DNA from 3 places in the Pseudomonas sp. 10S5 genome. Region 1 is predicted to be linked to each of the others. Evidence: predicted binding sites of a transcription regulator. Region 1 holds the regulator's gene; each other region holds the start of a gene.
What was found. Region 1 encodes sigma-54, which starts transcription at its own class of promoters, with help from an activator protein. Its sites were predicted from a motif close to ANTGGCATNNANNTTGCTNT; they were not measured.
Positions count from the first base shown of each region.

Region 1 (7,245 bases):
CAGCACAACGCACTATCCGCTTAGAAATAGAAGCAGTAGAAGGTTTACTGATGTATATCGACGCTGATTTCGTACGCGCTTGCGAAATGATTCTGGCCGGCAAGGGCCGCGTAGTCGTAGTCGGCATGGGCAAGTCGGGCCACATCGGCAAAAAGATCGCCGCCACGCTGGCAAGTACCGGCACCACAGCATTCTTTGTCCACCCAGCCGAAGCCAGCCATGGCGATATGGGCATGATCACCCGTGACGACATCATCTTGGCCATTTCAAACTCGGGCACTACGACCGAAATCGTTACACTTTTGCCCCTGATAAAACGTCTGGGCATCCAGATGATCAGCCTGACCGGCAACCCAGACTCAACCCTGGCCAGGGCTGCAGAAGTCAATCTGAATGTTCACGTCGAACATGAGGCCTGCCCTCTGAACCTGGCCCCGACATCATCGACCACGGCAGCACTGGTAATGGGTGATGCGCTGGCCGTCGCGCTATTGGAAGCACGAGACTTTACAGCCGAAGATTTTGCTTTTTCGCACCCCGGCGGCGCCTTGGGTCGGCGATTACTGCTCAAAGTCGAGCACGTCATGCACATCGGCGAAGATTTGCCGAAGGTCCGGCGCGGCACTCTGTTGCGGGACTCGCTGATGGAAATGACCCATAAAGGTCTCGGCATGACTGCCGTTTTGGAAGCCGATGGTCGTCTGGCCGGAATATTCACTGACGGTGATTTACGCCGCACCCTTGATCGAGACATCGACATCCGCACGGCGATCATCGACGACGTTATGACGCTCCACGGCAAAACTGCCCGCCCCGAGATGCTCGCGGCCGAGGCACTGAAAATCATGGAAGATCACAAAATTGGCGCACTGATCGTTGTTGACGAAAACGACCACCCAGTCGGCGCCTTTAACCTGCAAGATCTTCTACGCGCGGGAGTGATGTAGTGAGTGGCGCAATAAATAAAGATTTGCTGCATCGCGGCAAAAATATCAAATTAGCGATTTTTGACGTGGATGGCGTATTGACGGACGGCCGCCTGTACTTTCTCGAGGATGGAAGCGAGTTCAAGACATTCAATACTCTTGATGGGCAGGGTATCAAGATGCTGATCGCATCGGGCGTAATCACCGCTATCATCAGCGGACGCAAAACCCCCGTGGTCGAGCGCCGAGCAATGAATCTGGGCATACAGCATCTGTACCAGGGCCGCGAAGATAAGTTGGTCGTACTCGACGAGTTATTGTCCCAACTCAACCTGACCTACGAACAAGTCGCCTATTTAGGCGATGATCTGCCAGACTTGCCAGTCATTCGGCGCGTCGGCTTGGGAATGGCCGTTGCCAATGCCGCAAGCTTTGTAAAGCTGCATGCTCATGGCGTTACCCAGGCTCGCGGGGGCGAAGGCGCAGCACGTGAGTTTTGCGAACTGATCCTGAACGCTTCAGGCAGCCTTGAAGCGGCCCACGCCGCCTACTTATAGAAGTTATTTATGCTGAGAAAAAAAATTCGCAGGTTCTTGATTCTGGGTGTGCTGGCATTATTAGTCGCAGCGGCAGGCTATTGGAACATCAGCCCAGAAACTTTTCTTGAGCAAAAAGCGGCCGTTGTCGATCCAGGCGCTATCGATTTCTATGCCACCAAGGCACACAGCTTGCAATTTTTGCCAGACGGTAAACTTCAGTACGATATGACATCCGACAAAGTTGAGCATCTTCAGGCCTCGGACGTCACGCTGCTGACAAATCCCGACCTGCAGCTGTTTCGCGGTGCGCAGTTTCCATGGCACGTACAAAGCTTGAGAGGTGAAGTTTCGCCTGGCGGCACTCAAGTCGAGCTGATTGACTCAGTACGCGTCGCCCGAACAGACGAAAAGAACCGTACAACCATCATTACCAGCAGTCGAATGACGGTATTCCCACAGAAGCAATATGCGCAGACCGAGCAAGCCGTTAGAATCGACGGCTTCGGCGGTGTTACCACCGGAACGGGCATGAAAGCGTATTTGAACGACGGCAGGATGAACCTGCTATCTAACGTAAGAGGACTGTATGAGGCTCGTTAAAACCCTCCCTTTTTTGCTCGGCCTGGGCACAGTACTGGGAAGCGTGAGCGCTTGGGCTCTGCCGACGGACCGCGATCAGCCTATTCATATCCAGTCTGACGACGCGCAACTCGATGACAAGCAAGGCATTGCCACTTACAAAGGCAACGTCATCATCACCCAAGGCACCATGAAAATCACCGGCAATACTGTGACTATCACCCGTACACCAACAGGTGAAATCAACGTATTTACCTCCGTAGGCAACCTTGCTTACTACGAACAGAAACCTGACGTGAACAAACCGATAGTTCAGGCGTACGGTGTAACTATTCAGTACTTTGCCCTGGATAATAAAATTGTGCTGATCGACAAAGCCAAGGTTATTAACGACGGCAACACCTCTGAAGGTGAAAAAATCATCTACGACACGGTGAGGCAGATCGTTAACGCCGGTCGTGCAAACGGCACTAAATTGACCGCTCCGCGTCCGCGGATCGATATGGTCATTCAGCCAAAAAGCAAACCCGACGCGCAGAAGGCCCCTTAATGGCGACGCTGAAAGCCCAACACCTGGCTAAATCCTACAAGGGTCGGCAGGTCGTACGCGATGTCAGCTTGTCTATCGACAGCGGTCAGATCGTCGGACTGCTTGGCCCTAACGGCGCAGGAAAAACAACCTGCTTTTATATGATTGTAGGGCTGGTACAGGCTGATCAGGGTCGTGTATTGATTGACGATCTGGACGTCAGCCACCAGCCAATGCACGGTCGTGCGCGGGCCGGAATCGGCTACTTACCGCAGGAAGCCTCCATTTTTCGCAAGCTGTCTGTTGCTGATAACATTATGGCGATACTAGAGACCCGCAAAGAACTAGATCGCGCGGCACGTCGCAAAGAGCTTGAAAGCCTGCTGCAAGAATTCCATATCAGCCATATCCGCGACAACTTGGGCATGAGCCTGTCAGGCGGCGAACGCCGTCGTGTGGAAATTGCACGCGCCTTGGCGACTTCACCCAAGTTTATTTTGCTGGATGAGCCTTTTGCAGGCGTCGACCCGATTTCAGTAGGCGATATAAAGCAAATCATCTACCACTTGAAGGCCAAGGGAATTGGCGTTTTGATCACCGACCATAATGTTCGCGATACCTTGGATATTTGTGAGACTGCCTATATCGTCAACGATGGACAACTGATCGCTGAAGGTGATTCAGAAACCATTCTGGCCAACCAATTGGTTAAAGAGGTTTACCTCGGCCATGAATTCCGCCTGTAAGGTCTGCGGTATATCGCTCTTCATAGGCGACAGACGCTAGAATTTCGCGCTGGCAAGCATTTTAATTTCCAGCGGACTCTAGGCAAACACTTAAGTTTCAGGCATATAATTTGCTTAAGTTGGCGCTCCGGCGCCCTGTAGTGGATGGCGCATGAGCGCCGGCGAATAAGGTGTTAAGCCCCTGCCATGAAACCATCGCTAGTCCTGAGAATGGGCCAGCAGCTGACGATGACACCTCAGCTGCAACAGGCTATCCGTCTACTCCAACTGTCGACCCTGGACCTTCAACAAGAGATCCAGGAAGCGTTGGAGTCCAATCCTATGCTGGAACGTCAGGAAGAAGGCGACGACTTCGACAACGCCGATCCAGTGGCCGATAGTGTAGAAAAACCTAACCCCGACATTCAGGAACCGACCTATCAGGAATCTGCCCCCACGGTGGACAACCTGGAAGAAGGTGACTGGAGCGAGCGAACGCCCAACGAGTTGCCCGTTGATACCGCGTGGGACGACGTTTATCAGTCCAGCGCCAGCAGCCTGCCGAGCAACGATGATGACGAATGGGATTTCACCACGCGCACCTCAGTTGGCGAGAGCCTGCAAAGCCATCTGTTGTGGCAGCTCAACCTGGCACCGATGTCCGACACTGATCGACTGATCGCAGTAACGCTGATCGACTGTATTAACAATCAGGGTTATCTGGACGAATCACTTGAGGAAATTCTCGACGCTTTCGATCCTGAGATGGACGTCGAACTGGATGAGATAGAAGCGGTGCTGCACCGCATCCAACAGTTCGAGCCCGCCGGGATCGGGGCTCGCAATCTGAGTGAATGTTTGTCACTTCAGTTGCGCCAGTTAGCCCCGAAAACTCGCTGGCTAGCAGAAGCACAACGCTTGGTATGCGATTACATCGACCTACTGGGGAGCCGAGATTACAGCCAATTAATGCGCCGTATGAAGCTCAAGGAAGATGAGCTGCGCCAGGTGATCGAACTGGTGCAGAGCCTTAACCCACGACCAGGCTCGCAAATCGAATCTGCTGAAGCCGAATACGTCGTGCCCGATGTGATAGTGCGCAAAGATAACGAACGCTGGTTGGTGGAGCTCAATCAAGAGTCAGTTCCACGCCTTCGGGTCAACCCTCAGTACGCTGGCTTCGTGCGCCGGGCCGATACCAGCGCCGACAACACGTTCATGCGCAATCAGCTGCAAGAAGCCCGCTGGTTCATCAAGAGCCTACAAAGCCGTAATGAAACCCTGATGAAAGTTGCAACACAGATCGTCGAACATCAGCGTGGGTTCCTTGAATACGGCGACGAAGCAATGAAGCCATTGGTCCTGCATGACATAGCAGAAGCGGTCGGCATGCATGAGTCGACAATTTCACGGGTGACCACCCAAAAATTCATGCACACCCCCCGCGGCATTTACGAACTGAAATATTTCTTTTCAAGTCACGTAAGCACCTCGGAGGGCGGCGAGTGTTCGTCTACGGCCATTCGCGCGATCATCAAAAAACTAGTTGCGGCGGAAAATCAGAAAAAGCCGTTGAGTGACAGCAAGATCGCTGGTTTACTGGAAGCACAAGGCATTCAGGTAGCCCGTCGCACGGTCGCCAAATACCGTGAATCATTAGGGATCGCGCCTTCGAGCGAGCGCAAGCGATTGATGTGATAAGGACCTGAAGCCATAGCGTTCCAGTGGCAGGTATTTAGCCTGCCTCTTTATGCACTGGCAACGAAGGAGACGCTGTATGCAAGTCAACATCAGTGGACATCAGCTAGAAGTAACAAAGCCCCTGCGTGAATACATTGAGCTGAAACTCAAAAAACTAGAGGGGCATTTTGACAAGATTACAAATGTGCAGGTAACAATGGCGGTCGAGAAACTGAAACAGAAGATCGAAGCCACGCTGCACATCCACGGTGGGGAGGTAGTCGCTAACGCAGAACATGACGACATGTATGCGGCCATCGATCTACTTACTGACAAGCTCGATAGACAATTGCTCAAGCATAAGGAAAAGCAGCAGAACATCCTTAAAGGTGCGACAGCTCGCTAAACACTCCCAACTCATGATCCGACTTGAAAATATCCTGACCCCCGGCCGTTCCATTGTGAACGTGCCGGGCGGCAGCAAAGAAAAAGCGCTCAGGCAAGTTGCCAATCTGATCGGCCATGAACTGCCGGGACTGAATTCGCACGATATCTTCGAGAAGCTCACCGCTCGCGAAAAACTGGGGTCGACAGGTTTTGGCAACGGTATCGCTATCCCTCATTGCCGCTTAAACGGCTGCAGCGAACCTATCAGCGCCTTGATTCATCTGGACGCTCCGATTGATTACGACGCCATTGATGGCGCTCCAGTCGATCTGCTATTTGTTTTGCTTGTTCCCGAAGCTGCCACAGACGCCCACCTCGAACTACTGCGACAAATTGCCAGCATGCTAGACCGCAGGGACGTGCGTGACCGACTGCGTGGGGCGAAAAGCAGCGAGGCTCTCTACCAGGTGGTCCTGGACGTACAGAACGGACATTAATCATGCGAATGATCATCGTCAGTGGCCGATCCGGCTCCGGCAAGAGCACCGCACTCAATGTGCTAGAAGATAACGGCTTTTATTGCATCGACAATCTGCCCGCCGGCTTGCTTCCAGAATTGGCTGATCGTGCTCTTGTTCATACTGAACTGGCCGAACCACTCGTAGCCGTTTCAATTGACGCGCGCAACCTCCCTAGTCATCTATTCCGCTTTCCTCAGCTACTTGAGGAACTGCGCAATCGACATATTCAATGCGATGTGCTGTACCTGGACGCAGACGAAGAGACCCTGCTCAAGCGCTTCTCGGAAACGCGTCGCCGCCATCCGCTAAGCAGCGCCAATCGCTCGCTGGCTGAAGCAATACGCGATGAAAGCTCCCTGCTCGGGCCCATCATAGATTTGGCTGACCTGAAGATTAATACCACGCAGCTCAATCTTTATCAGCTACGCGATACGATCAAGCTGCGCTTATTAAACAAACCAGAGCCCGGTACCGCATTTTTGATAGAGTCGTTTGGTTTCAAGCGCGGCATGCCCGTAGATGCCGATCTGGTGTTCGACGTGCGCTGCCTGCCAAATCCCTATTGGAAAACAGAGCTGCGCGAGCAATCAGGCCTGGATCAACCCGTTGCTGAGTATTTGGCCGCCCAGCCTGATGTCGAAGAGATGTTCCAGGATATTTACACGTATTTGAACAAATGGTTGCCTCGCTTTGCCGCCAGCAGCCGAGCTTACGTCACAATTGCCATTGGCTGCACCGGCGGGCACCACCGTTCCGTCTATCTGACCGAACGTTTGGGTCGGGTGTTGCAGCAATCCCTCAAGAATGTTCAGGTTCGCCACCGCGACCTCAACTGATAGGACTTCTATCGCGATGCCCGTTCATCAAATTACCATTATCAACAAGCTTGGGCTGCATGCACGTGCTGCGGCGAAATTCGTCGGGGTTGCCGGACGTTTTCCCTGTCAGATCAGAGTCGGCCGCACAGCCGAAAGCATGGTCGACGGCAAAAGCATCATGGCCGTCATGATGCTAGCTGCGGGCAAAGGCACTGATATCCATCTGCACACTGAAGGTGACGACGAACAGGCAGCTTTAGACGGTTTGATTGAGCTGATCAATAACCGGTTTGATGAAGGCGAGTGAGCTGAGCCGATAATTCAACGGGATCTGCGTGAGACTGAGCGTGTTCGGGAAACGAGGTTGCGACGTTCAGATAATCATAATCGGACCTTCGCAAATAAGTTCGCACCGCACCGGCCTTTTTGTCTGTAGGAGCTAAAGGGCGGCTCCTACAGATATTCAGCGTCATTCGATGGTTTAGCTACCTGCAACCATCATCCGCTCGATCAATACCGAACCCGTACGAATATTACTGCG
Region 1 covers NZ_JASJVL010000024.1:42,391-49,635, reverse strand. The annotation lists gene QN378_RS21175 (KpsF/GutQ family sugar-phosphate isomerase) at 1-947, shown strand, start outside; gene QN378_RS21170 (KdsC family phosphatase) at 947-1,483, shown strand; gene lptC (LPS export ABC transporter periplasmic protein LptC) at 1,493-2,065, shown strand; gene lptA (lipopolysaccharide transport periplasmic protein LptA) at 2,052-2,594, shown strand; gene lptB (LPS export ABC transporter ATP-binding protein) at 2,594-3,319, shown strand; gene QN378_RS21150 (RNA polymerase factor sigma-54) at 3,506-4,996, shown strand; gene hpf (ribosome hibernation-promoting factor, HPF/YfiA family) at 5,076-5,384, shown strand; gene ptsN (PTS IIA-like nitrogen regulatory protein PtsN) at 5,398-5,862, shown strand; gene rapZ (RNase adapter RapZ) at 5,865-6,722, shown strand; gene QN378_RS21130 (HPr family phosphocarrier protein) at 6,739-7,011, shown strand; gene pmbA (metalloprotease PmbA) at 7,186-7,245, opposite strand, start outside.

Region 2 (7,245 bases), on a different contig from region 1:
CAGCTGTAGCCGTGTCGTCGCCGGTTTGCGGGCCTGGGTTGAGCGCGGTAGCTTCACGGGCGACGGTCAGGTGCAAGTCGATCCGATCCAGCAGTGGGCCGGACAATTTGTTGCGGTAACGCTGGATTTGCTCCGTCGAGCACCGGCAGCGACCGCTCGGTTCACCGAGATAGCCACAGGGGCAAGGGTTCATTGCGGCGACCAACTGGAAACGCGCCGGAAAACGCACTCTGTCTCGGGCCCGAGCAATGACGATATGGCCGGACTCCAGCGGTTCACGCAGCACCTCCAGCACTTTGCGGTCGAACTCGGGCAACTCATCGAGAAACAACACTCCATGGTGGGCAAGGGTTATTTCCCCCGGCTGAGGCCGACTGCCGCCGCCCACCAGCGCGGCGCCGGAGGCTGAGTGATGCGGTTGTCGAAAAGGTCGAAGCGGCCAACTGGTTAGAGGCGTCTGACTGGCAACCGACTGAATCGCCGCCACTTCCAACGCTTCATGTTCATCCAGCGGCGGCAGCAAGCCGGGCAAGCGGCTGGCGAGAAGTGTCTTACCGGTGCCAGGCGGCCCGCTGAAAAGAAGATTGTGCGCCCCGGCCGCTGCGACCAGGAGCGCACGTTTGGCGGCAGTTTGGCCCTGTACCTCATCTAAGTCCGGATAAGGTTTGCTCTGGTGCAATAGGCCGCTGGATACATAGGGGATGATCGGTGCCTGGCCGTTGAAATGCGCCACCAACTGACGTAGGTCGTTGACGGCGAGGACTCTTAAGCCGGAAGCCAGACACGCCTCTTCAGCGTTCGCGGTAGGCACGATTAACGTATGGCCTGCCGCCCGTGCTGCCAACGCTGCAGGCAACACGCCTTGAATCGGTCGAATGCACCCTGACAAAGCCAACTCACCCAAACATTCCACGCCCTGCAAGGCGAGCGCGGGTAATTGCGCACTGGCAGCCAACAACCCTAATGCAATAGCAAGATCAAAGCGTCCGCCGTCTTTGGGCAAATCAGCGGGTGCGAGATTCAGCGTGATCCGACGTGCTGGAAATTGAAAACCTGAATTTAAGATGGCACTGCGTACTCGGTCCTTACTTTCTCTGACTGCACCTTCGGGCAGCCCGACTAGCGTTAACGCCGGCAAACCGTTGGCTAAGTGACATTCGACGGTAACGGCAGGTGCTTCCACGCCTACTTGGGCACGACTGAGGACGATGGCTAGAGACATGATCATTCCTTGATGTCCGAATAACCGCATCCTGCGGGATTTAGCGAAGAAGCTGGGGAGGGGAATCACTACAGGGTGTGAACTTATGGACTTCGGCAGCTTTTACATGTCCTTTGTTTACGCTGCGCCAGCGCAGGCTCGAAGTTCTTCAGGGCGTGTCACTCAGCCGACGGAGCCAATCGTGCTTCCATCTCGGCCACTTTCGATTCCAGCGCTTCTAGACGAGCGCGGGTTCGGGCAAGTACGGCCATCTGGCTATCAAATTCTTCACGGCTGACCAGGTCCAGTTTGCTAAACCCGCTTTGTATTAGGGTTTTGAACTGACTTTCGAATTCTGTACGTGGAACCGGTGTTTCGCCATTGAACAAACGTGAGGCGTGGCCGCTCAAGGCATCGAGGAAGGCTTTGGGTGCGAGCATGGTCAAGTTTCCATAAACAGATGCGCGGCAGTGTATCACGCAGCGTCTATAGTCAATCCAGCCCTGTTGCACTGCACGGTTATTGTGCGTACCGACGGGCACGAACGCACTGTTTGTGTGCGTGTTAGATGAAGTGCTTATCTGGAGGCGCGGGGATTATCCTTAAAAACATTGATATCAGCGGTTTTACACAAGATGGCAAGCTTTCTGCTTAGTGGCTTATAACCCATGCACTGATGCCGTCACTGTGACGATGGAGTGCGGAAGGCGAAGCAGGGAAGAGTTTCGTCGGAAGCAGTTTTTTTGGGAGTCGGGCTCGTATGAGACGACCGACGGGTTACAAAGCCAAGCACTGCGCTTAGACTTGAGTCGGGTTTGTTTTCCTGGGGCAAGTCCACCAATTCGGGAGAAAGTTTCATGAAACTAGTCACTGCAATCATTAAGCCGTTCAAGTTGGACGATGTGCGCGAGTCGCTGTCCGAAATCGGCGTGCAGGGCATCACCGTCACTGAAGTGAAAGGCTTCGGTCGGCAGAAGGGTCACACCGAGTTGTATCGCGGTGCGGAATACGTAGTCGACTTCCTGCCTAAAGTAAAAATCGATGTCGCTATAGATGATAAGGATCTGGACCGGGTTATCGAGGCGATAACCAAAGCAGCCAACACCGGCAAGATTGGTGACGGGAAGATCTTCGTGGTTAATCTGGAACAGGCTATTCGCATCCGTACCGGCGAAACCGATACCGACGCAATCTAAGCCGCCAACCCCCATCGCCCCAGGAGTAAAACAATATGACTCTGCGTCAATTCGCAGGGCTAGGAGCCCTGTTGTCCCTTTTAATACCTGGTCTGACCCTGGCGGCTGACCCGGTGCCCGTTGTCGCTCCAGTGCTCAATTCCGGCGATACGTCGTGGATGTTGACCTCGACAGCGTTGGTGTTGTTTATGACCATCCCCGGTCTGGCGCTGTTCTACGGTGGCATGGTTCGGTCCAAAAACATTCTCGCAATAATGATGCAGTGCTTCGCCATTACCGGTCTGATCAGCATCCTGTGGGTCATTTATGGCTACAGCATCGCGTTCGACACAACGGGCATGGAAGTAAACGTCGTTAATTACTACTCATTTATAGGCAGCTTCGGCAAAGCGTTCCTCGCAGGTATCACGCCAGCAAGCATCACTGGCCCAACCGCGCTGTTCCCTGAGGCGGTGTTTGTTACCTACCAGATGACTTTCGCCATCATCACCCCGGCGTTGATCGTCGGTGCATTTGCTGATCGCATGAAGTTCTCTTCAATGCTGGTCTTCATGACCCTTTGGTTCACCTTCGTGTATGCGCCGATTGCGCACATGGTCTGGAGCGGTCCGGGCGCACTGTTGGGCGATTGGGGTGTTCTCGACTTCGCTGGTGGCACCGTGGTTCACATCAACGCCGGTGTTGCTGGTCTGGTTGCCTGTCTGGTACTGGGCAAGCGTAAAGGCTACCCAGCTACACCGATGGCCCCGCATAACCTCGGTTACACATTGATGGGTGCCGCCATGTTGTGGGTTGGCTGGTTCGGTTTCAACGCCGGCTCCGCTGCTGCGGCCAACGGTACTGCCGGTATGGCAATGCTCGTTACCCAAATTGCTACCGCTGCTGCTGCGCTGGGCTGGATGTTCGCCGAGTGGATGACTCACGGTAAGCCAAGTGCCTTGGGCATCGCTTCGGGTGTGGTTGCCGGTCTGGTTGCCATTACTCCTGCAGCCGGTACTGTCGGCCCGATGGGCTCGTTGGTTATCGGTTTGGCAGCGGGCGTGGTCTGCTTCTTCTGCGCTACTAGCTTGAAACGCAAACTGGGCTACGATGACTCCCTGGACGCCTTCGGTGTACATGGTATCGGCGGTATCCTCGGCGCGATTTTGACCGGTGTGTTCGCAGCACCTGCCATGGGCGGCTTCGGCACTGTGACTGACATCGCGGCACAAGTCTGGATTCAATGCAAAGGCGTAGGGTTCACGATTATCTACACGGCGATTGCGACATTTATCATTCTCAAGGTGGTTGACGCGGTCATGGGCCTGCGTGTCACCGAAGAAGAAGAGGCTGTCGGCCTTGACCTTGCACTTCACAACGAGCGTGGCTACAACTTGTAAGCGAGCACAAAAATAATGCCCGGGTAACCGGGCATTTTTTTGTCTGAGTTTTGTCGATGTAGGTACGGTCGCGAGCGTAGCTCGCTTCTGGACTATGGCTTACAGCTAACGTGGCTTATAACGCGCTTTGTTTTTTTTGCCAGCGCGTTAGAATGCGCGCCGAAGCGTGGAGAATTGTATGTGGCAACAGACGCTGATTACGTTGCGAGCAAGGCCTCGCGGCTTTCATCTCGTGACCGACGAGATACTGGCAGGTTTGCCTGAACTGCGCAGTTGTCGAGTCGGGCTATTGCATTTGTGGCTGCAGCATACCTCGGCCTCGTTGACCGTTAACGAGAATGCCGATCCGGCCGTGCGTCGTGACTTCGAACGTTTTTTCAGCCGTCTGGTGCCTCAGGGAATGGACGGATACGAACATCACGACGAAGGACCCGATGATCTGCCTGCGCACTTCAAGGCCAGCTTGCTTGGCTGCCAATTGAGTTTGCCAATTACGGCAGGGCGTTTGGCGTTGGGCACCTGGCAAGGTGTTTATTTGGGTGAGCATCGTGATGTAGGTGGTGCTCGCAGAGTTCTTGTCACCCTGCAAGGTGATGGGGATGACCGCTGATTGTCAGCGGATGTTGAATTTTTTCTGGCGACCCTCGAAAGTTGGTGTAGCTGGGCTATAACTAATCTGCTTTCGCAAGTCATGAGGTAGAACATGAGCGACGACGACAACGATTTGGTAGACGATCTGGAAGACGAAGAAGGCGGTGAGGAACTGGCCGTTGCTGGTGGTGAAGAGGACGGCCCTGAGGTTGACGATAGCCCAGACGGTGCTCCGGCTCTACCTAAGGGCAAAGCCAAGGCTGCTGCTGCAGTTGATGAGCTGCCCAGCGTAGAAGCCAAGAACAAAGAGCGTGATGCCTTGGCTCGCGCAATGGAAGAGTTCCTGGCCAAAGGCGGCACCGTGCAGGAAGTGGAGGCCAATGTGGTCGCCGATCCGCCGAAGAAGCCTGATAACAAGTACGGTAGCCGGCCTATTTAGGCATTGGTTGCAGTTGCCGTTGAGAAAAAGCCCGCTGTCGTTGCGGGCTTTTTCTTGACGGCGATTCTGCCAAGTTAATCTAATGCCAGCGTTTCAAAAGCTCTGGCAATTCGGTCAGGCTTTTGATTTCCGCATCAGGATGGTCATCGGCTTCCCACGGTTTACCCGTTGGGTTGAACCAGATTGCACGAAAGCCTGCTTGCTGTGCACCGGCAATATCGTCCCCCGGATGATCGCCGATATGTACGGCAGCGTTGGCATCGACACGTCCGCGCTTTAACGCTTCCAGAAATGGAGCAGGGTCGGGTTTACCGATGCCAATTTCTTCTGCGCTCAGTGCGAAGGCGAAATAATCCGCAAGCCCCAAACGCCTGACGTCGGCGTTGCCATTAGTCAAAACCCCTAGCGTGTAGGTTTTAGCAAGGATTTCCAAGGTTGGCTGAACCTCAGGAAAGATCTCGATCTGATGCCGCGCGTGCAGAAAAACTTCAAAGCTTTTATCGGCGAGACCCTGTGCTTGATCATGGGGATACCCGGCATCTTCCAATGCATGAAACAACACTTGGCGGCGCAGTGCACTGATCCGGTGCTTGAATGACGGGTCAACCTCGACTAACCGTGTGCGGATTGCCCACAGATGCTCAACCGGAACCGCTCCCAGGTTTGGTGCGTGTTCGGCCAACCAGTCTCGCAGCACAGCTTCGGCGCTAACGATCACCGGGGCGGTGTCCCACAAGGTGTCATCAAGATCGAAAGTAACCAGCTTAATCATGGTCAGAGCCCTTTAAGCGTTTGGCCCGGGGATGGGCACTGTCGTAGACCGTTGCCAGGTGCTGGAAGTCCAAATGTGTGTAGATCTGGGTAGTAGTGATGTCGGCGTGTCCGAGCAACTCTTGAACCGCACGTAGATCCTGCGAAGATTCGAGTAGGTGGCTGGCGAACGAATGGCGAAGCATGTGCGGGTGCAGGTTCTGCCCCAATTCGCGTATGCCTGCAGCTTTCACGCGCACTTGAATAGCTCGCGGACCCAAGCGTCGCCCCTGTTGGCTGATAAACACCGCGTCATCCTGCGGATTAGCCAAAGCGCGTAATGGCAGCCAGATTTCCAAGGCTTCGCGAGCTTTTTTACCCACCGGAAGCACCCGGGTTTTGCTCCCTTTTCCAAGAACTTGAATCAGGCCGTCACTCAAGTCCAATTGCTCCAGATTGAGCCCGGTCAGCTCGGATAGGCGAAGACCCGAAGAATAGAACAGCTCCAGGATGGCTTGATCACGATGGGCCAGAAAATCGTCCTCGACCGCGCCGTCGAGTAATTGCAGCGCGCGGTCGGCGTCAAGGGTCTTCGGCAAGCGGCGCTCACCTTTGGGCGGCGACAAGCCATTGGCGGGGTCGTGATTACACAGCCCTTCGCGATTTAAATAGTGATACAAACCGCGAACCGCCGATAGCAAGCGCGCCAAGCTGCGCGATGATTGACCCTGCTGGTGCAAGCGAGCAATCAAGCTGCGCAGGTGCTGAGTGTCCAGCGCTGACCAGTTGTTCACGTCTTGTTTCTCGCAGAAGGCCAGCACTTTATTCAAGTCTCGACGGTAGGCCTCCAGCGTATGCGGTGACACCTGACGCTCGCTGCGCAGGTGCATGCAATAAGCGTTCAGTTGTCTTTCCACAGTTAGTAAACCGGGCGAGGAGGTTGAGCGAAGCGTGGCAATACTCTGCCCAATACTTCAGCGATGTAGCTGAGGAATAAAGTGCCGACCGAGCTTTTGTAATACTGAGGATCGCGGCTGCCGATCGCCAGTACGCCGTGCAGGCCTTGATGGGTCAGGGCTACGACTGCGCTGGAGCCGACTTGGACGCCTTGATCTGCGCCGTATAAAAACGACAGTTCATGCTCACGCAACGCCCCACAAACGATCTTGTCATCTGAAATCAGTCCGCCGATAGATTTCTGTGCTTCGTCCGCGCTAACCCAGCGTCCGACCGTCATAGGCTTTTCGCTGAACAGGATCAGACTGACGAAAGGCACCTGAAACTCTTGGCGTAAGCTGTCCTCAACGGCGATGACCACCTCCTCCAAGCTGGTAGCGTCTATTAACGCCAGCATCAGGCGACGAGTTTTTTCGAACAGCCGATCGTTGTCCCGCGCAACGTCCATCAATTGCGAAAGGCGGTGGCGCATTTCGATGTTGCGATCACGCAGCAGCTTGAGCTGACGCTCAACCAGTGACACCGTATCGCCACGCTGATGCGGGAGGCGCAGGGTTGTCAGCAGTTCTTCGTGGTCCACGAAAAACTCTGGGTGTTGCTGCAAATACGCGGCTATGGCCTGCGCTTCCAAGGCTGGCACTGCACCTTCGGTAGCGGCTTTACTGGGCTTCCCAGCTGAATTCTGAGGCTGATCGGTCATCGAATTTGCTCACTCATAGACGAACCTGTCCT
Region 2 covers NZ_JASJVL010000015.1:88,415-95,659, reverse strand. The annotation lists gene QN378_RS16980 (YifB family Mg chelatase-like AAA ATPase) at 1-1,222, opposite strand, end outside; gene QN378_RS16975 (accessory factor UbiK family protein) at 1,381-1,641, opposite strand; gene glnK (P-II family nitrogen regulator) at 2,059-2,397, shown strand; gene QN378_RS16965 (ammonium transporter) at 2,433-3,776, shown strand; gene QN378_RS16960 (secondary thiamine-phosphate synthase enzyme YjbQ) at 3,955-4,386, shown strand; gene QN378_RS16955 (hypothetical protein) at 4,480-4,806, shown strand; gene QN378_RS16950 (HAD family hydrolase) at 4,886-5,578, opposite strand; gene xerC (tyrosine recombinase XerC) at 5,571-6,473, opposite strand; gene QN378_RS16940 (DUF484 family protein) at 6,476-7,213, opposite strand; gene dapF (diaminopimelate epimerase) at 7,227-7,245, opposite strand, start outside.
Region 2: the regulator sigma-54 is predicted to act here: its motif matches at 1,836-1,855, upstream of glnK (P-II family nitrogen regulator).

Region 3 (7,245 bases), on a different contig from region 1:
TCGAGCGCGTGACCGGCCACGGTACGCTGGACGAACACCTGACTGCCATGCGTTATGCCGACTGGGCACTGGGGCAGTTTTTTGAGAAAGCCAAGAAAGAGTCCTACTTCAAGGACACCTTGTTCGTAATCGTGGGCGACCACGGCTTCGGCAACGACAAACAGATCACTGAGTTGGATCTGGGTCGTTTTAACGTGCCGCTGTTGCTGATCGGCCCGGGTATACAGGAGAAGTTCGGCAAGCGCAGCAGTACGGTGGGCACTCAGATCGACATCGTGCCAACCATCATGGGCCGGTTGGGCGGGGAATCGCGTAACCAGTGCTGGGGGCGCGACCTGTTGAACCTTCCGGAAGGCGACAAGGGTTTCGGTGTGATCAAGCCTTCTGGCGGCGAATTAACCGTGGGCTATGTCACTGGTGATCGCATTCTGGTCGAGCCCAAAGGCATGCCACCGCTGCTATATCAGTACCAGTTGGGCGCCAAACCCCACGCTGAAGTGATGACTGCTCAACCTGATCAGGCGCAGCTCAAGGAAAAGCTGGAAGCGTTCATACAAACGGCGACGAAAAGTTTGATGGACAACACGGCAGGTGTGAGCGCGGGAAAAATGCGCTGACAGGTCAATAATGAGAAGAGGCCTTGATTGGCCTCTTTTTTTGCCTGCGTCACGGTGGAACGAATGGAGAATCCTCAAGGTCCAGATTGAGTGAGCCGCTTTCGGCTTGGCCAAGGAGACATTGATGAAACAGTGGACCATTACGTATGTCGATAAGGACGGTGTACAGCAGAGCCTTGAGCTTGAGCGCGAGCAACGCCCGAGTAATGAAGACGCAGCTGATTACCTGCGTGAGGTTTTGTTTCCTGTTGCCGATAAGCTTGACTTGAATGACCTTGACGGTCGAGCGCCGGAGCCTACTGTAAAGTCTTTAAAAGCCATGCACAGTGTGCAGATACTCACTGTTACTGAGGCTTACTGAGCGCTCATTCGCTAACGCCTGTTTTGCCATTGGCACAGGCCGTCGATAGGATTACTCTGCAAATGAGGCCGGTGCAGCGTTGCTCCGGCCTCTAAATGTCGACGCCAGGTTTTTCGCTACTTGGCCTTGTCAGCTACATGCTTGATCCCCCGGTGGCAGAGTACCTGTCGCTGAGCGGCCACTGATCAGCGGTCGTGCCGGGAAAGTTGAAACTCTATCTATCGTTGCATAGGAGGACGTTTCATGAGCACAGCCTATCAAGAGGACATCAGCAGTAATGTACTGCGCCGCATGAAAGAGGGCGGTTTCGATTTCGCCAGTATCCATCCCATCGAGTTTTACGCCGTCTTTCCGGATGAGGAACGGGCACGGCAGGCTGCAGGGCAGTTTCGCGGAGAATCGCTCAACGCGCAGGTCAGCGCGCGTGATGACGGGGTTTGGCATCTTCAGTTGAGTAAATTGATGTACGCCACCTATGGCGGCATCGGTGATTTTGAACAGGACTTTCAGACGATGATCACGCCTCTGGATGGTGAGGTCGAGGGCTGGGGAGTCACTCAAGTGATTAAAGGTCTCCACTAACTACGTGTTTAGTATCCCCCTCTTCCGACTGACGCCTCGTCAGTCGGTTTTTTCAATCCAAGCCGCTCATCCGACGCCGTTTTCTGCAACGGAATTAAAAGTTGTGGAAAAAAAAGCCACTCATTGAGTGGCCCAAAGGGAAGTTCGGTTAATAGCTAGTAAAAAATCAAGCCTGGGCGGACACACCACACCTGATGTTCGCTTGAATGCGGGCGATTATCTGCAAACAGACCCTTACTGTGAAATCAACTCTGACTATGCGGGTGATAGCCATTGGCGATGAGACGCGTCCGAATGAAGCGTACTAGTTTTTTTGGGGCGGTTAGTGCGCTGGAATGGTGCGGACTGCATGAAGGGTTTAACCAACTGCTTGATAAGTCAGCGTTTATGTCGATGGCACGGGCTTTGCGAAGACCTTTGGTGTCCGTGGTGACAAGGAGTACGGCATGACTCGCACTTTTTATGATGAAATGTATGACGCTGGCGGCCTAGTGCGCCCGCATTATCGGGAGTTCGCCCGCTGGTTAGGTGAAACCCCGCCCGAGTTATTAGCGCAGCGCAGGCGTGAGGCCGATCTTCTGTTTCATCGTGCGGGTATCACATTCACTCTGTATGGCGATGATCAAGGCACTGAGCGGCTGATTCCTTTCGATACCATTCCACGCAGCATCCCAGCCAGCGAATGGCGCTTCGTCGAGCGCGGCTGTATTCAGCGGGTCAAGGCGTTGAATATGTTTCTCGCCGATCTCTACCACGATCAGCGAATTATCAAGGCCGGGATTATTCCCGCAGAACAGGTGCTGGCCAACGAGCAATACCAATTAGCGATGCAAGGCCTGAATCTGCACCGTGATATTTACTCGCACGTGTCAGGCGTCGATCTGGTGCGTGATGGCGATGGCACCTATTACGTGCTCGAAGACAATTTGCGTACGCCAAGCGGTGTGAGCTACATGCTCGAAGATCGCAAGATGATGATGCGCCTGTTTCCAGAGTTGTTTGCAGCGCAACGTATCGCGCCCATCGATCACTACCCGAACATGCTGCTCGACACCCTGAAAAGCTCCAGCCCTATTGATAATCCGAGCGTGGTGGTTTTGACGCCTGGCCGCTTTAACAGCGCCTTTTTCGAACACGCCTTTTTGGCGCGGGAGATGGGGGTTGAGTTGGTGGAGGGTGCTGACCTGTTCGTGCGCGATGATCGCGTGTTCATGCGCACCACCGATGGCCCTAAAGCGGTCGATGTAATTTACCGTCGCCTGGACGATGCCTTTCTCGACCCGTTGGCGTTTAACCCAGATTCGATGCTTGGCGTGCCAGGCCTTTTGTCGGCCTATCGCTCGGGTAACGTGGTGCTAGCTAACGCTATCGGCACAGGGGTTGCGGACGATAAGTCAATTTACCCCTATGTCACGGACATGATTCGTTTCTACTTAGACGAAGAACCTCTCCTGCAAAACGTTCCCACTTGGCAATGCCGCAAACCCGAAGAGTTGTCTCACGTTCTGGCTCATCTGCCAGAACTTGTGGTCAAGGAAACCCAGGGGTCAGGCGGTTACGGGATGTTGGTTGGTCCGGCGGCTACGGCGGCAGAGATCGAGTCGTTTCGGGCGCGGCTCAAGGCCAAGCCGCACGCGTATATCGCACAGCCCACTTTATGCTTGTCGACTTGCCCGACATTTGTCGAAAACGGCATCGCCCCGCGCCACATCGACTTACGCCCGTTTGTTCTTTCCGGCCGTGAAACCCGGGTCGTTCCTGGTGGCCTTACTCGAGTGGCGCTGCGTGAAGGCTCACTCGTCGTAAACTCGTCTCAGGGCGGTGGAACCAAGGACACTTGGGTGGTTGAGGATTAAGGAAGCCTGCCAATGCTAAGTAGAACTGCCTCGGATTTATATTGGATGTCGCGATACCTGGAGCGAGCGGAAAATCTTGCCCGGATGCTCGACGTCAGTTATTCGCTGTCGCTAATGCCGCAGGACGGGCAAGACGATGGTTTGCATGAAATTGCCATGCCGCTGCTAATTACCGGAACGCTTGACGATTACGTGGAGCGCCACGGTGAGTTGCACGCTGAACGTTTGTTGCACTTCTTTGCCCTTGATGCAACCAACCCGGCCAGCATCTATAGCTGCTTGGGCGCGGCGCGGGCCAGTGCCCATGCGGTACGTGGCCGAATCACGGCGGACATGTGGGAAAACATTAATGCTACTTGGCTGGAGATTCGCGGTATCGCTGATCAGGGCTTGAGCCGTTACGGCATTAGCCGGTTTTGCGAATGGGTCAAGGAGCGCTCCCATCTGTTTCGGGGTGCGACGTATGGCACCATCATGCGCCATGACGCATTCCGCTTTATTCGGCTAGGGACGTTCATCGAGCGCGCCGACAATACCTTGCGCCTGTTGGACGCCCGCTACGAGATGCTTGAATTACGCGGGCACGATACTGAAGAAGTGGCAGACACCACGGCCCATGGTTACTACCAATGGAGCGCGTTGTTGCGGGCGCTGTCGTCGTTTGAAGCCTATACCGAACTGTATCGGGATGCGCCGGGTGCGCGCCAAGTGGCCGAACTATTGCTGTTGCGTGCGGATATCCCTCGTTCGCTACGCGCTTGCATGGAGGAGATTGACGAGACGCTGGCCAGCTTGTCTGGGACCAACGGTCGTCCGGCCCAACGCTTGGCAGCTCAGTTGGAGGCGCGTCTGCGTTACACCGGCATTGATGAGATTCTCGGTGAGGGTTTGCATAAATGGTTGAACGAATTTATTCCGCTGGTAGCCCAATTGGGTAACGCTATCCACACTTCGTACCTGGAGGCTGCATGAGGCTCTCAATTAGCCACGAAACTACGTATCACTATGAAGACCAGGTCCGTGCCAGTATCCAATACCTGCGGCTAACGCCACACGACAGCGAACGCCAGCATGTACTCAGCTGGCAACTGACACTGCCACGCCCGGTGCGCGCGCAGGTAGATCCTTTCGGCAACATCCTCCATGTGCTGACGCTTGATGAGCCACACGAGGCAATTATTATCGGCGCCCGTGGTCAGGTTGAAATCGACGAGAAAACTGAATCCGAACACGAAAGTCAATCGGCGCTGCCGTTCTTGCGTTTTACCCGCCTGACCGAACCCGATGAAGCCATACGTGTCTTTGCCGCCATGCAATGCCAACAGCGTAAAGACCGCACAGCGCTGATCGATTTGATGCATGGCTTGAACCACTACATGACATACACGCCCGGTTCGACTGAAGTCGATACCAGTGCCGCGGAGGCATTCGCCGGCAAAGCAGGTGTGTGTCAGGACCATACCCATGCATTTCTCGCCGGTGTTCGCAGCCTGGGCATCCCAGCGCGGTATGTGTCGGGCTACTTGTATAGCGAAGACAGCGAACACCTCGCCAGTCATGCCTGGGCAGAAGCCTGGATTGATGACGCCTGGTACAGTTTTGACGTTACCAATCAGCTGTCGCGACCTGAGCGTCACTTGAAGTTGGCTGTGGGTTTGGACTATCTGGATGCCTGCCCGGTACGGGGCATGCGCCGCGGCGGGGGTTGCGAGCAAATGCACGCCAAAGTATCAGTTTCGCCGATCCGCGCTACCCAGACGCAACAGCAAAGTTGACGAAGCGGGGCGCCGTATCGGCGCTCCTGTAGTCAATTGGCTTTACAATGAATAACCCAAAAAAGATATGAAGACCTCTGAGCCGGACTAAAGCATCGTCTTGGCACAGCGGCGCATTAGCCGAACAGACGGGTCATGTTCGGCAAGATCAAAACTAAGGTAGTGACGACGACGATAATCCCTGCTTGACGAATTTTTGAATACTTAAACATAGCTGATGCCTTTTGTTGTTATTCCTGAGCGACAAAAGCTCACCGATTATTGAGCACTTTATTAATCGGATAGCTGGCAGAGGGGGTGCAGAACAGGTGTCCCGGAAAGTCCGGCCACTCAAACGCGTGTTATCTTTTTTTTGCGTTCACCTGTTATAAAGGTAACCTTAGAGCCCACGGTCCACTTGACTTAGATTCATTTGGTTTGAATTAGTTTAGTTTTATCCAAAAAAGTAATGAGGCGGATTGCCATCTTTCTTTTCGGCCCTTGCTAGACACGTTTATCATTTTTTCAGCCTACTAGATAGTTGACTACCGTTCGTCCGGGTAAACAATTAATGATTTTAAGCGCGCTTAGGTCGTCGACTCACTGAACACCCTTTTTAGGGGCCATTACACAAATAGCATCGGGGCTTGCCTTGAAGTGGTTATCCGAGGCAGGCTCTACGGCGCGCTATTGCCTTAATCGTTTGGGTATTTTATGTCGTTACGCATCTGCATTTTGGAAACTGATGTCCTGCGGCCGGAGCTGGTCGATCAATTTCAGGGTTATGGGCAAATGTTCGAACGGTTGTTTTCACAGCAGCCAGTTCCTGCAGCGTTCAGCACCTACAACGTCATGCAGGGTGTTTATCCTGCCGATGACGAACAGTTCGATGCGTACCTGGTGACGGGTAGCAAGGCTGATTCATTTGGCAGTGAGCCCTGGATTCAGACGCTGAAAATCTATCTGAGGCGGCGCTTCGAGCGCGGTGATAAGTTACTGGGTATCTGTTTTGGCCATCAATTATTAGCGTTGCTGCTGGGCGGTAAAAGTGAACGCGCAATCCAGGGCTGGGGCGTTGGCACTCATCGCTACGCGCTGGCTCCTGCCACACCGTGGATGACCCCTATTATTGATGACCTGACATTGTTGATCAGTCATCAGGATCAGGTAACTGCACTCCCGGACAATGCTACGGTGATAGCCTCAAGTGAGTTTTGCCCGTTTGCCGCCTACCACATCAATCATCAGGTGCTGTGTTTTCAAGGCCACCCTGAATTTATCCATGATTATTCCCGTGCCTTACTGGACATCCGCCAGCAAGCGCTTGGCGAAGTTCTTTACAGCGACGCAATTGCCAGCTTGGAATTTGAGCATCAGGGCACAACAGTGGCTGAATGGATGATGCGCTTTGTGGCGCATAAAGTTGAGGTCGAAGACGTCTGAAGCGTTTTAGTCATAATGGAAGGTGCGCCGGCGTAAAAATAACGTTGCAGGGATCGTCGAAGGCTGCGACGAATGCCTGGCACCCGGCAGACCAATGCAAGTGTTAATGCAGGCGATCCAGGTATTTCTGTCTGAATCAGTTGGGGGATTATAAGACACTGCACAGGCGGAACTGCTCCACAGGAGTTGCGTCTGTTTAGGTCCTACTGCGCTGAGTTATAACCACCCCGACCGTTTGAAGCTGGCGTATAACCCTACGCACCCTGCCACGATGAACCCGAGCACCGCGAAGTAGCCGTAGTGCCAGCTCAACTCGGGCATGTTCTGAAAATTCATTCCGTAGATCCCGGCGATTGCCGTCGGGAATGCCAAAATGGCTGCCCATGCTGCAAACTTGCGTTGCACGATGCTTTGTCGGGAGGATTCCAGCAAAAGACCAATTTCAATGGTTTGGCTAGCGATGTCTCGCAGGTTGGCCAGATCTTCCATCTGGCGCGTGACATGAATTTCAACATCGCGAAAGTACGGGCGCATATTTTTGTCGATAAACGGAAAGGCCAGTTTCTGAAGTTCTTCACCGATCTCCACCATTGGCGCTACGTAGCGCCTTAATCGCAAGACATCACGCCGCA
Region 3 covers NZ_JASJVL010000003.1:238,963-246,207, forward strand. The annotation lists gene QN378_RS04300 (LTA synthase family protein) at 1-617, shown strand, start outside; gene QN378_RS04305 (hypothetical protein) at 742-978, shown strand; gene QN378_RS04310 (ribonuclease E inhibitor RraB) at 1,222-1,560, shown strand; gene QN378_RS04315 (circularly permuted type 2 ATP-grasp protein) at 2,007-3,416, shown strand; gene QN378_RS04320 (alpha-E domain-containing protein) at 3,429-4,388, shown strand; gene QN378_RS04325 (transglutaminase family protein) at 4,385-5,191, shown strand; gene QN378_RS04330 (amidotransferase) at 5,885-6,613, shown strand; gene QN378_RS04335 (magnesium and cobalt transport protein CorA) at 6,830-7,245, opposite strand, start outside.
Region 3: the regulator sigma-54 is predicted to act here: its motif matches at 1,953-1,972, upstream of QN378_RS04315 (circularly permuted type 2 ATP-grasp protein).